Thermocoleostomius sinensis A174: one gene and its partners. Each later gene encodes a partner of the first gene's protein in a complex. Links are inferred from orthologs where the notes say so. Each region holds a gene or a part of one and is shown in the gene's direction. Other genes may lie near its edges.

Evidence for each region. The genes of interacting proteins can lie anywhere in the genome.
Region 2: the proteins of OXH18_RS14260 (region 1) and OXH18_RS21390 are in contact, whole or in part, in a cryo-EM structure (PDB 6KHJ), measured with the Thermosynechococcus vestitus proteins. The link is inferred for Thermocoleostomius sinensis A174 from one-to-one orthologs. Residues at the interface, in WP_011057128.1 of Thermosynechococcus vestitus: Pro17, His18, His19, Pro20, Ser21, Met22, Val25, Arg27, Met29, Thr31, Ile38, Asp39, Cys40, Glu41, Pro42, Val43, Ile44, Gly45, Tyr46, Leu47, His48, Arg49, Gly50, Met51, Lys53, Ile54, Asn57, Arg58, Pro65, Tyr66; in WP_011056552.1 of Thermosynechococcus vestitus: Leu46, Met47, Tyr48, Thr50, Ala51, Cys52, Phe54, Ile55, Glu56, Ala58, Ala59, Ile61, Gly62, Ser63, Arg64, Phe65, Asn76, Pro78, Thr89, Thr91, Lys93, Met94, Ala97, Leu101, Met123, Phe124, Ser126, Asp127, Ser128, Tyr129.
Region 3: the proteins of OXH18_RS14260 (region 1) and OXH18_RS21385 are in contact, whole or in part, in a cryo-EM structure (PDB 6ZJN), measured with the Thermus thermophilus proteins. The link is inferred for Thermocoleostomius sinensis A174 from one-to-one orthologs. Residues at the interface, in WP_223903221.1 of Thermus thermophilus: Met26, Thr27, Asn29, Gly31, Pro32, His34; in WP_096411116.1 of Thermus thermophilus: Glu45, Ser46, Asn48, Pro50, Ala51, Gly52, Glu53.

Annotation. Positions count from the first base shown.
Region 1 is NZ_CP113797.1:3,292,837-3,296,442, forward strand. Bases 339-3,309 are described here. They hold OXH18_RS14260 (NAD(P)H-quinone oxidoreductase subunit H), read left to right. Parts: upstream 339-1,215; coding sequence 1,216-2,403; downstream 2,404-3,309. Other genes in these bases: ypfJ (KPN_02809 family neutral zinc metallopeptidase), read right to left, coding at 2,562-3,309. Outside these bases: more of ypfJ, read right to left, coding at 3,310-3,425.
Region 2 is NZ_CP113797.1:4,965,718-4,968,559, forward strand. It holds OXH18_RS21390 (NADH dehydrogenase subunit K), read left to right. Parts: upstream 1-978; coding sequence 979-1,707; downstream 1,708-2,842. Other genes in the region: purL (phosphoribosylformylglycinamidine synthase subunit PurL), read right to left, coding at 1-404; OXH18_RS21385 (NAD(P)H-quinone oxidoreductase subunit 3), read left to right, coding at 626-988; OXH18_RS21395 (NAD(P)H-quinone oxidoreductase subunit J), read left to right, coding at 1,700-2,236; OXH18_RS21400 (FAD-binding domain-containing protein), read right to left, coding at 2,306-2,842. UniProt on the Escherichia coli protein: NDH-1 shuttles electrons from NADH, via FMN and iron-sulfur (Fe-S) centers, to quinones in the respiratory chain. The immediate electron acceptor for the enzyme in this species is ubiquinone.
Region 3 is NZ_CP113797.1:4,965,127-4,968,023, forward strand. It holds OXH18_RS21385 (NAD(P)H-quinone oxidoreductase subunit 3), read left to right. Parts: upstream 1-1,216; coding sequence 1,217-1,579; downstream 1,580-2,897. Other genes in the region: purL (phosphoribosylformylglycinamidine synthase subunit PurL), read right to left, coding at 1-995; OXH18_RS21390 (NADH dehydrogenase subunit K), read left to right, coding at 1,570-2,298; OXH18_RS21395 (NAD(P)H-quinone oxidoreductase subunit J), read left to right, coding at 2,291-2,827; OXH18_RS21400 (FAD-binding domain-containing protein), read right to left, coding at 2,897-2,897. UniProt on the Escherichia coli protein: NDH-1 shuttles electrons from NADH, via FMN and iron-sulfur (Fe-S) centers, to quinones in the respiratory chain. The immediate electron acceptor for the enzyme in this species is believed to be ubiquinone.

The DNA of each region.
Region 1 (3,606 bases):
ACCTTTGCCGCCCGATCGCGATGTAGTCACCTCTAAATCTTTTTCAGGAATGTCTAAGTCGATCGACTGGTCTAGAACAGGCATCACTTCCACACCCGCAAAGCTTGTCTGACGTTTACCATTAGCATTGAATGGAGAAATACGCACCAGACGATGGGTACCCTTCTCAGACTTGAGATACCCATAGGCATAACGCCCTTCTATTTCCAGCGTAGCTGACTTGATGCCCGCTTCGTCGCCTTCCGAAAGTTCAGTCAGCCTAACCTTGTAGCCGTGCGACTCACTCCAGCGCTGATACATTCTCAGCAGCATCTCGGCCCAATCTTGAGCATCGGTTCCACCCGCCCCAGCGTTAATTGTCAAAACAGCATTTTCGGCATCATATGGTCCAGACAATAGCTGCTGTAATTCCCATTGATCAAGTTCACGACTCAGGTGGGTAATGTTAGATTGAGCCTCCTGGAGAAGTGCTTCATCCATTTCTAACTCCAGCAACTCCAGGATGGCTTTTGTGTCGCCAATACTGGTCTGCCAGCGCTCTAGCTGCTGCATATGAGATTTCAGATCGTTCAATTCTTGCAAGATACGCTGAGCACTCGCTTGATCGTTCCAAAATTCTGGTTGAGCCGCTAGTTGTTCTAGATCTTCAATCTTGGCAGTGAGGGCAGGCAGGTCAAAGATAGTCCTGGGTTTTACCCAGGCGGTCAGACAACACGTCAAGCTCGCGCTTCATTTCTAACGTATCTAACATATTGCTTCTACAGTCTCAAAAATAAGTCCCAATCGTGATCAGCGCACCGTTGGTGAACTGGCCCTGCAAAGGCTCACATCGAGATCCATTATTGCTTAACTTCTACAAATGTTGCTAAAACGATCGCCCTCGTTGCCGCTACCTCTCCAATCCCCCTTTTCCTATTCTGTTTTCGGGTCAGTGCTGGTTCAACTCGCTTTCCTTATGGGTGCTATTCCGAAGAACAATCCAGGTAGGTCACGTTGTTCCTATTTTTCTCGCGATCGATCCTTATAATTAAGAAAGGTGAATAGACGCTCAGACGGCTTAGCCCTTACCGGTTTTCTAAGCTGGTGGGCAAACCACTCTGCTCAGGCGTTGGATGAGAAGACTCAAGTAAGAAGACTATTGACTGTTGACTGGTTCCACTCAAGCCAGTGCTATCACAACTAGCCGATGCGATCGCAAGGGGAGACAACAAACCTATGACAATGATCGAAACCAAAACCGAGCCAATGGTGATTAACATGGGCCCTCACCATCCCTCGATGCATGGGGTGTTGCGCCTCATTGTCACGTTGGACGGGGAAGATGTCGTGGACTGCGAGCCAGTCATTGGCTATTTGCACCGGGGCATGGAAAAAATTGCCGAAAACCGCACCCCCATTATGTACGTGCCCTACACCAGTCGATGGGACTACGCGGCTGGTATGTTCAATGAAGCGGTGGTGGTAAATGCGGTTGAAAAACTGGCAGATGTAGTCGTACCCAAGCGGGCTAGCTACATCCGCGTCATTATGCTTGAACTTAACCGCATTGCTAATCATTTGCTGTGGCTTGGCCCCTTCTTGGCAGACGTGGGCGCACAAACGCCCTTCTTCTACATCTTCCGAGAGCGTGAACTCATCTATGATCTCTGGGAAGCGGCAACGGGCTATCGCATGGTCAATAATAACTACTGGCGAGTTGGCGGCGTGGCTGTTGACTTACCCTACGGTTGGGTTGATAAGTGCGAAGATTTTTGCGATTACTTCTTGCCCAAAGTCGATGAGTATGAAAAGTTGATCACCAACAATCCTATCTTTCGTCGCCGTATTGAAGGGGTAGGGACAATCACTCGCGATGAAGCGTTGAACTGGGGCTTGTCAGGACCGATGCTGCGTGGCTCTGGGGTGAAGTGGGATCTGCGCAAGGTCGATCACTATGAGTGCTACGACGATTTTGATTGGGAAGTGCAGTGGGAAACCGCAGGGGATTGCTTTGCGCGTTATCTGGTGCGAATTCGGGAAATGCGCGAATCAGTCAAAATTATTCGTCAGGCATTAAAAGGGCTGCCGGGTGGTTCCTACGAGAATTTGGAAGCCAAGCGGATTGCTGAAGGCCCTAAATCTGAGTGGGTAAAAAGCCCTGACTATCAATTCATTGGCAAGAAAGTAGCGCCGACATTTAAGATTCCTAAGGGCGAAAACTATGTACGCATTGAAAGCGGCAAAGGCGAACTGGGAATTTATATCATTGGGGATGATAATGTCTTCCCATGGCGATTCAAAATTCGAGCAGCAGATTTCAACAACCTACAAATTCTGCCGCATGTGCTTCGAGGGGTAAAGGTAGCAGATATTGTGGCAATTTTGGGCAGCATTGATATCATTATGGGATCGGTCGATCGCTAATGACATCCTGATGCGATCGGGCGTGACGAATTGATCGTGTTAATTCTCATTAGGGGCGGTTTTCACACCGCCCTTATGTATGAGGGCATGGAGCTTGCAGTGCAGAAAGGGTCGGGCCGGGTCAACTTCTTTGGGGTAACTTATACTCCCCGACTTAGCTAGAGGCTAGTGGTGTTAAACGTATCGCACTGATTGATGTCGCCAGTTTGAATGCCGCGCTTAAACCACCGCACCCGTTGTGCTGAGGTGCCGTGGGTAAATGATTCTGGCACTACGTATCCTCGAGCCTCTCGCTGCAACCGATCGTCACCAATGGCGCTGGCCGCATTGAGCGCTTGTTCGATATCACCAGGTTCTAGCGAGATATTTTGCCCCGATCGATCGCCGTGATAAGCCCAAACGCCCGCTAAACAATCGGCCTGTAACTCTAACCGCACCGAAAGCTGATTGGCTTGCTCTTGTCTGACCCGCTGCTGCATAGCTTGCACCTGTCTAGAAATGCCCAGTTGATTTTGCACGTGATGCCCCACCTCATGGGCCACTACATAAGCACGGGCAAACTCTCCAGGAGCACCATGCCGACGTTTTAGATCTTCAAAGAAACTCAAATCAATATAAATTGACTGATCGCGGGGACAATAGAACGGGCCCATCGCGGCCTGAGCATAGCCGCAGGCCGACTGCACCGCTCCGGAAAACAAGGTCAGCGTTGGCTCTTGATAATTTTCTCCAAGCTGCTGTCGGAAGATAGTATTCCACGTATCCTCGGTATCTGCCAGCACAACCGAGGTCATTTCAGCCATTTCCTGATGTTGGGGAGAGATTTCGGTTTGCGTTGGATAGGAATTGGGACCAGAACTAACTTGATCCAGGACGATCGATGGGTCGCCGCCCAGCAGCATCACCAGCAGTGCCAGCACGATCGTACCAATGCCACCACCTACCGCGACCGCACGGCCACCACCGCCCCGCCCCCGCAAATCTCGAACATTGCGACTGCGACGCCCCATTTGCCACTTCATAGTCCCTCTCCTGTCTGCTTTAGCTAAATTCGATAGTTCTAATCAAACCGATATAAATACAACGCTGATTTTAAAAAGAATTGAATGGTTGTAATTTTACTATTAACAGGTCAGTGCTCACTTCAGGAGTAATGCGACATACCAATTAAATTAATAGTTCATCAGGCGTAAAGTGGTGGGT
Region 2 (2,842 bases), 1.7 Mb from region 1 along the record:
AGAATAGCGATCGGGCGGGCCCCCATGGTGAAAATATCGCGCAGAATGCCGCCCACCCCGGTTGCGGCTCCCTGAAACGGTTCCACTGCCGAAGGATGATTGTGCGACTCAATCTTAAACGCTAGCCGCAATCCATCGCCCATATTGACTACGCCCGCGTTCTCACCGGGACCGACAAGGATGCGATCGCCTGTTGTTGGAAATTGTTTTAATAGCGGTCGCGAATTTTTATAGCAACAATGTTCCGACCACATGACGCCAAACATCCCCAACTCGGCTCGATTGGGATGCCGCCCCAACCGCCGCACAATTTCCTCGTATTCGTCCGGCTTTAGCCCTTCAGCGGCAATTTCTTGCGGTGAAAAGGGCGGGGAAGAGGTGGCAGATACAGGAGCCTCTGACATGGGGGGCACAAACGCGACAAGCTCCATTCTAAGGGAGGACGGAAGCAAGGAAGATGCCAGACAAGCCAGCTAGTTTTCTTGGTGCTAACCGTTTCTTGGTTCAATTTATCCCTCCCATAAAGGTTTCGTATGTTCGTTGGCAGTTTTGGAAATTCCTAATAATGTAAAAAATAGGTAACATTAAGGGTGAGTTACCCATCGCGAAGGCAGTAGATTTAACCGTGTTTGTCCTCACTGGCTACGAATACCTGTTAGGTTTTGTGATTGTCTGCGCCCTCGTCTGTGCCGCAGCGATCGTCCTGTCTACGTTGCTGGCTCCTCGTCGGAAAGGCGCTGAGCGACGCACGACCTATGAATCTGGGATGGAACCGATCGGCGGGGCGTGGATTCAGTTCAACATCCGCTATTACATGTTTGCGCTGATCTTTGTCATCTTTGACGTGGAAACCGTCTTTTTATATCCCTGGGCAGTGGCCTTCAACCAGTTGGGTCTGCTGGCCTTTGTAGAAGCCCTAATTTTCATTGCAATCCTGGTTGTTGCGCTAGTTTATGCTTGGCGTAAAGGAGCCTTAGAATGGTCATGACCCCAAAGACTTCAGACAATGCAGCCGAGATGCTGCTTAACCCCATTGGGCGTCCCCAAGTCACACAGGATTTATCCGAAAACGTGATCCTGACAACGGTGGACGATCTTTACAACTGGGCACGGCTGTCTAGCCTGTGGCCGCTGCTGTATGGTACGGCTTGTTGCTTTATTGAATTTGCGGCGTTGATTGGGTCGCGATTTGATTTTGATCGCTTTGGCTTGTTGCCCCGATCGACCCCTCGCCAAGCGGATTTAATTATCACTGCTGGAACCATCACCATGAAAATGGCTCCAGCGCTGGTACGGCTGTATGAGCAAATGCCCGACCCCAAATATGTAATCGCAATGGGCGCGTGCACTATCACAGGCGGCATGTTCAGTATGGATTCCCCGACGGCTGTTCGCGGCGTTGATAAGCTGATTCCGGTAGATGTGTATATTCCCGGTTGCCCGCCTCGCCCTGAAGCCATCATTGACGCCATCATCAAGCTGCGTAAGAAAATTTCGAGTGAATCGTTGGCAGAGCGTGGTCAAGTGGCTCCCACTCATCGCTACTACACCGTTCAGCACAACTTGCAACCCACCGACGAAATTCTCACTGGCCGATATCTGCAAGCGGAAACTCGTCAAGCGCCGCCCAGAGAGTTGATGGAAGCAATGGGAATGCCGGTTCCCCCAGTGTTAGAGCAGCAGAAGGAGGAAATCGATCGTGGCTGAAGAAGAAACGCAAGCTCCGGCTGCTGAAGCCGAATCCTCCACTCAACTGGTGGAAGCAGGTAAAACCTCGAAGTGGTTGACCGAAAACGGGTTTGAGCATGAGGTATTGGAGCCAGATCATCTTGGTGTGGAAGTATTGAAGGTCGATCGCGATTTGCTCTTGCCCTTCTGCACGGCTCTGTATGCTTACGGTTTCAACACGCTGTCTTGCCAAGCGGGGTATGATACTGGTCCCGGCGGCGATCTGGTCAGTATGTATCACCTGATCAAAGTGGGCGATAATGTCACTAATCCTGAAGAGGTGCGGATCAAGGTGTTTTTACCCAGAAACGATCCGCGTGTGCCGTCGGTGTATTGGATTTGGAAAGGAGCCGACTGGCAGGAACGGGAAAGCTATGACATGTACGGCATCATCTATGAAGGGCATCCCAACTTAAAGCGAATCTTGATGCCGGAAGATTGGGTTGGCTATCCCTTGCGCAAGGATTATATCTCTCCTGATTTTTACGAACTTCAAGACGCTTACTAACGCTAGATTCTAGTTACCTTTGATTTGGGAGTGCAGACGGCTGTGCTCCTTGTTTTTTATGGGTTAAGTCTAAAGCTCCAGCAAGCTTAGCTGCACAAAATCGCTGGTGGGCTGCCGTTTCGATCGACGCCGCTTTCGAGGCGTGACAGTGCGGGGCTTGATGTTTACATGGGCAACAAACCAGGTTCGTAAAGCTTGGGCTTGTTTTAGATCGAGCGCATCGAGATCAAGCGGTGAGGGAAATAGGTTTGGTTGAGATGCCATTGCCCACGCAACGTCACTTGCAAATCGATCGCTGCCAAAGGGAATCAGGCAAGTGGGCAGTTGGGCTAGGTATGGAATCAGGTTTTCTTGGTGTAAAAACGCTTGGCGTTGGCGATCGAGTTGTTTGATGCGCCGTTGACGCGCCGCTCGGTAATTGAGAATGGGTGATGGATAGTCTTTGAGTTTGGGTGGTAATCCCAACTGCTCTGGCGGTAAGTGTGCCACCTCCGGAACCCAGCGTTTGATGAATCTGCCATCGGGGTCGCAGCGATCGACGGCTACCTGTTCCGGATTGTAAATGCGCGTCCAGGTTTTATCGACACAGTGCGTCACACCCGCCTG
Region 3 (2,897 bases), 1.7 Mb from region 1 along the record:
TCTCGCCCTTTGTGGGCCACAAACAGCATTCGCTCTTGCGATTCTGACAGTAGGTATTCGTAGGGAACCATGCCGGTTTCGCGCACAGGAATCTTATCGAGGTCTAGCTCAATGCCAACCCCCCCTTTGGCGGCCATCTCGGAGGTGGAACAGGTAATGCCAGCCGCTCCCATATCTTGAGCTGCGATCACAGCCCCGGCTTTAAAGGCTTCTAAACAGGCTTCAATCAGCGATTTTTCCAGGAACGGATCGCCTACTTGCACGGCCGGACGATCGTCGATCGATGCGTCGCTGAGTTCCGCGCTGGCAAAACTGGCTCCCCCCATGCCGTCGCGTCCGGTAGTAGACCCGACATACAGCACCGGATTGCCAACGCCCGCCGCTCCGGATTTGACAATTTCCGGGGTCTCCATTAGCCCCAGGGCCATGGCGTTTACCAGGGGATTACCGGAATAAGCCGGATCAAAGTATACCTCGCCGCCCACCGTTGGCACTCCCACGCAATTGCCATAATGACTAATACCAGCCACAACACCGCTGAATATTCTGCGCGTGCGGGCATCGTCGAGCGTGCCAAACCGCAGCGAATTGAGAATAGCGATCGGGCGGGCCCCCATGGTGAAAATATCGCGCAGAATGCCGCCCACCCCGGTTGCGGCTCCCTGAAACGGTTCCACTGCCGAAGGATGATTGTGCGACTCAATCTTAAACGCTAGCCGCAATCCATCGCCCATATTGACTACGCCCGCGTTCTCACCGGGACCGACAAGGATGCGATCGCCTGTTGTTGGAAATTGTTTTAATAGCGGTCGCGAATTTTTATAGCAACAATGTTCCGACCACATGACGCCAAACATCCCCAACTCGGCTCGATTGGGATGCCGCCCCAACCGCCGCACAATTTCCTCGTATTCGTCCGGCTTTAGCCCTTCAGCGGCAATTTCTTGCGGTGAAAAGGGCGGGGAAGAGGTGGCAGATACAGGAGCCTCTGACATGGGGGGCACAAACGCGACAAGCTCCATTCTAAGGGAGGACGGAAGCAAGGAAGATGCCAGACAAGCCAGCTAGTTTTCTTGGTGCTAACCGTTTCTTGGTTCAATTTATCCCTCCCATAAAGGTTTCGTATGTTCGTTGGCAGTTTTGGAAATTCCTAATAATGTAAAAAATAGGTAACATTAAGGGTGAGTTACCCATCGCGAAGGCAGTAGATTTAACCGTGTTTGTCCTCACTGGCTACGAATACCTGTTAGGTTTTGTGATTGTCTGCGCCCTCGTCTGTGCCGCAGCGATCGTCCTGTCTACGTTGCTGGCTCCTCGTCGGAAAGGCGCTGAGCGACGCACGACCTATGAATCTGGGATGGAACCGATCGGCGGGGCGTGGATTCAGTTCAACATCCGCTATTACATGTTTGCGCTGATCTTTGTCATCTTTGACGTGGAAACCGTCTTTTTATATCCCTGGGCAGTGGCCTTCAACCAGTTGGGTCTGCTGGCCTTTGTAGAAGCCCTAATTTTCATTGCAATCCTGGTTGTTGCGCTAGTTTATGCTTGGCGTAAAGGAGCCTTAGAATGGTCATGACCCCAAAGACTTCAGACAATGCAGCCGAGATGCTGCTTAACCCCATTGGGCGTCCCCAAGTCACACAGGATTTATCCGAAAACGTGATCCTGACAACGGTGGACGATCTTTACAACTGGGCACGGCTGTCTAGCCTGTGGCCGCTGCTGTATGGTACGGCTTGTTGCTTTATTGAATTTGCGGCGTTGATTGGGTCGCGATTTGATTTTGATCGCTTTGGCTTGTTGCCCCGATCGACCCCTCGCCAAGCGGATTTAATTATCACTGCTGGAACCATCACCATGAAAATGGCTCCAGCGCTGGTACGGCTGTATGAGCAAATGCCCGACCCCAAATATGTAATCGCAATGGGCGCGTGCACTATCACAGGCGGCATGTTCAGTATGGATTCCCCGACGGCTGTTCGCGGCGTTGATAAGCTGATTCCGGTAGATGTGTATATTCCCGGTTGCCCGCCTCGCCCTGAAGCCATCATTGACGCCATCATCAAGCTGCGTAAGAAAATTTCGAGTGAATCGTTGGCAGAGCGTGGTCAAGTGGCTCCCACTCATCGCTACTACACCGTTCAGCACAACTTGCAACCCACCGACGAAATTCTCACTGGCCGATATCTGCAAGCGGAAACTCGTCAAGCGCCGCCCAGAGAGTTGATGGAAGCAATGGGAATGCCGGTTCCCCCAGTGTTAGAGCAGCAGAAGGAGGAAATCGATCGTGGCTGAAGAAGAAACGCAAGCTCCGGCTGCTGAAGCCGAATCCTCCACTCAACTGGTGGAAGCAGGTAAAACCTCGAAGTGGTTGACCGAAAACGGGTTTGAGCATGAGGTATTGGAGCCAGATCATCTTGGTGTGGAAGTATTGAAGGTCGATCGCGATTTGCTCTTGCCCTTCTGCACGGCTCTGTATGCTTACGGTTTCAACACGCTGTCTTGCCAAGCGGGGTATGATACTGGTCCCGGCGGCGATCTGGTCAGTATGTATCACCTGATCAAAGTGGGCGATAATGTCACTAATCCTGAAGAGGTGCGGATCAAGGTGTTTTTACCCAGAAACGATCCGCGTGTGCCGTCGGTGTATTGGATTTGGAAAGGAGCCGACTGGCAGGAACGGGAAAGCTATGACATGTACGGCATCATCTATGAAGGGCATCCCAACTTAAAGCGAATCTTGATGCCGGAAGATTGGGTTGGCTATCCCTTGCGCAAGGATTATATCTCTCCTGATTTTTACGAACTTCAAGACGCTTACTAACGCTAGATTCTAGTTACCTTTGATTTGGGAGTGCAGACGGCTGTGCTCCTTGTTTTTTATGGGTTAAGTC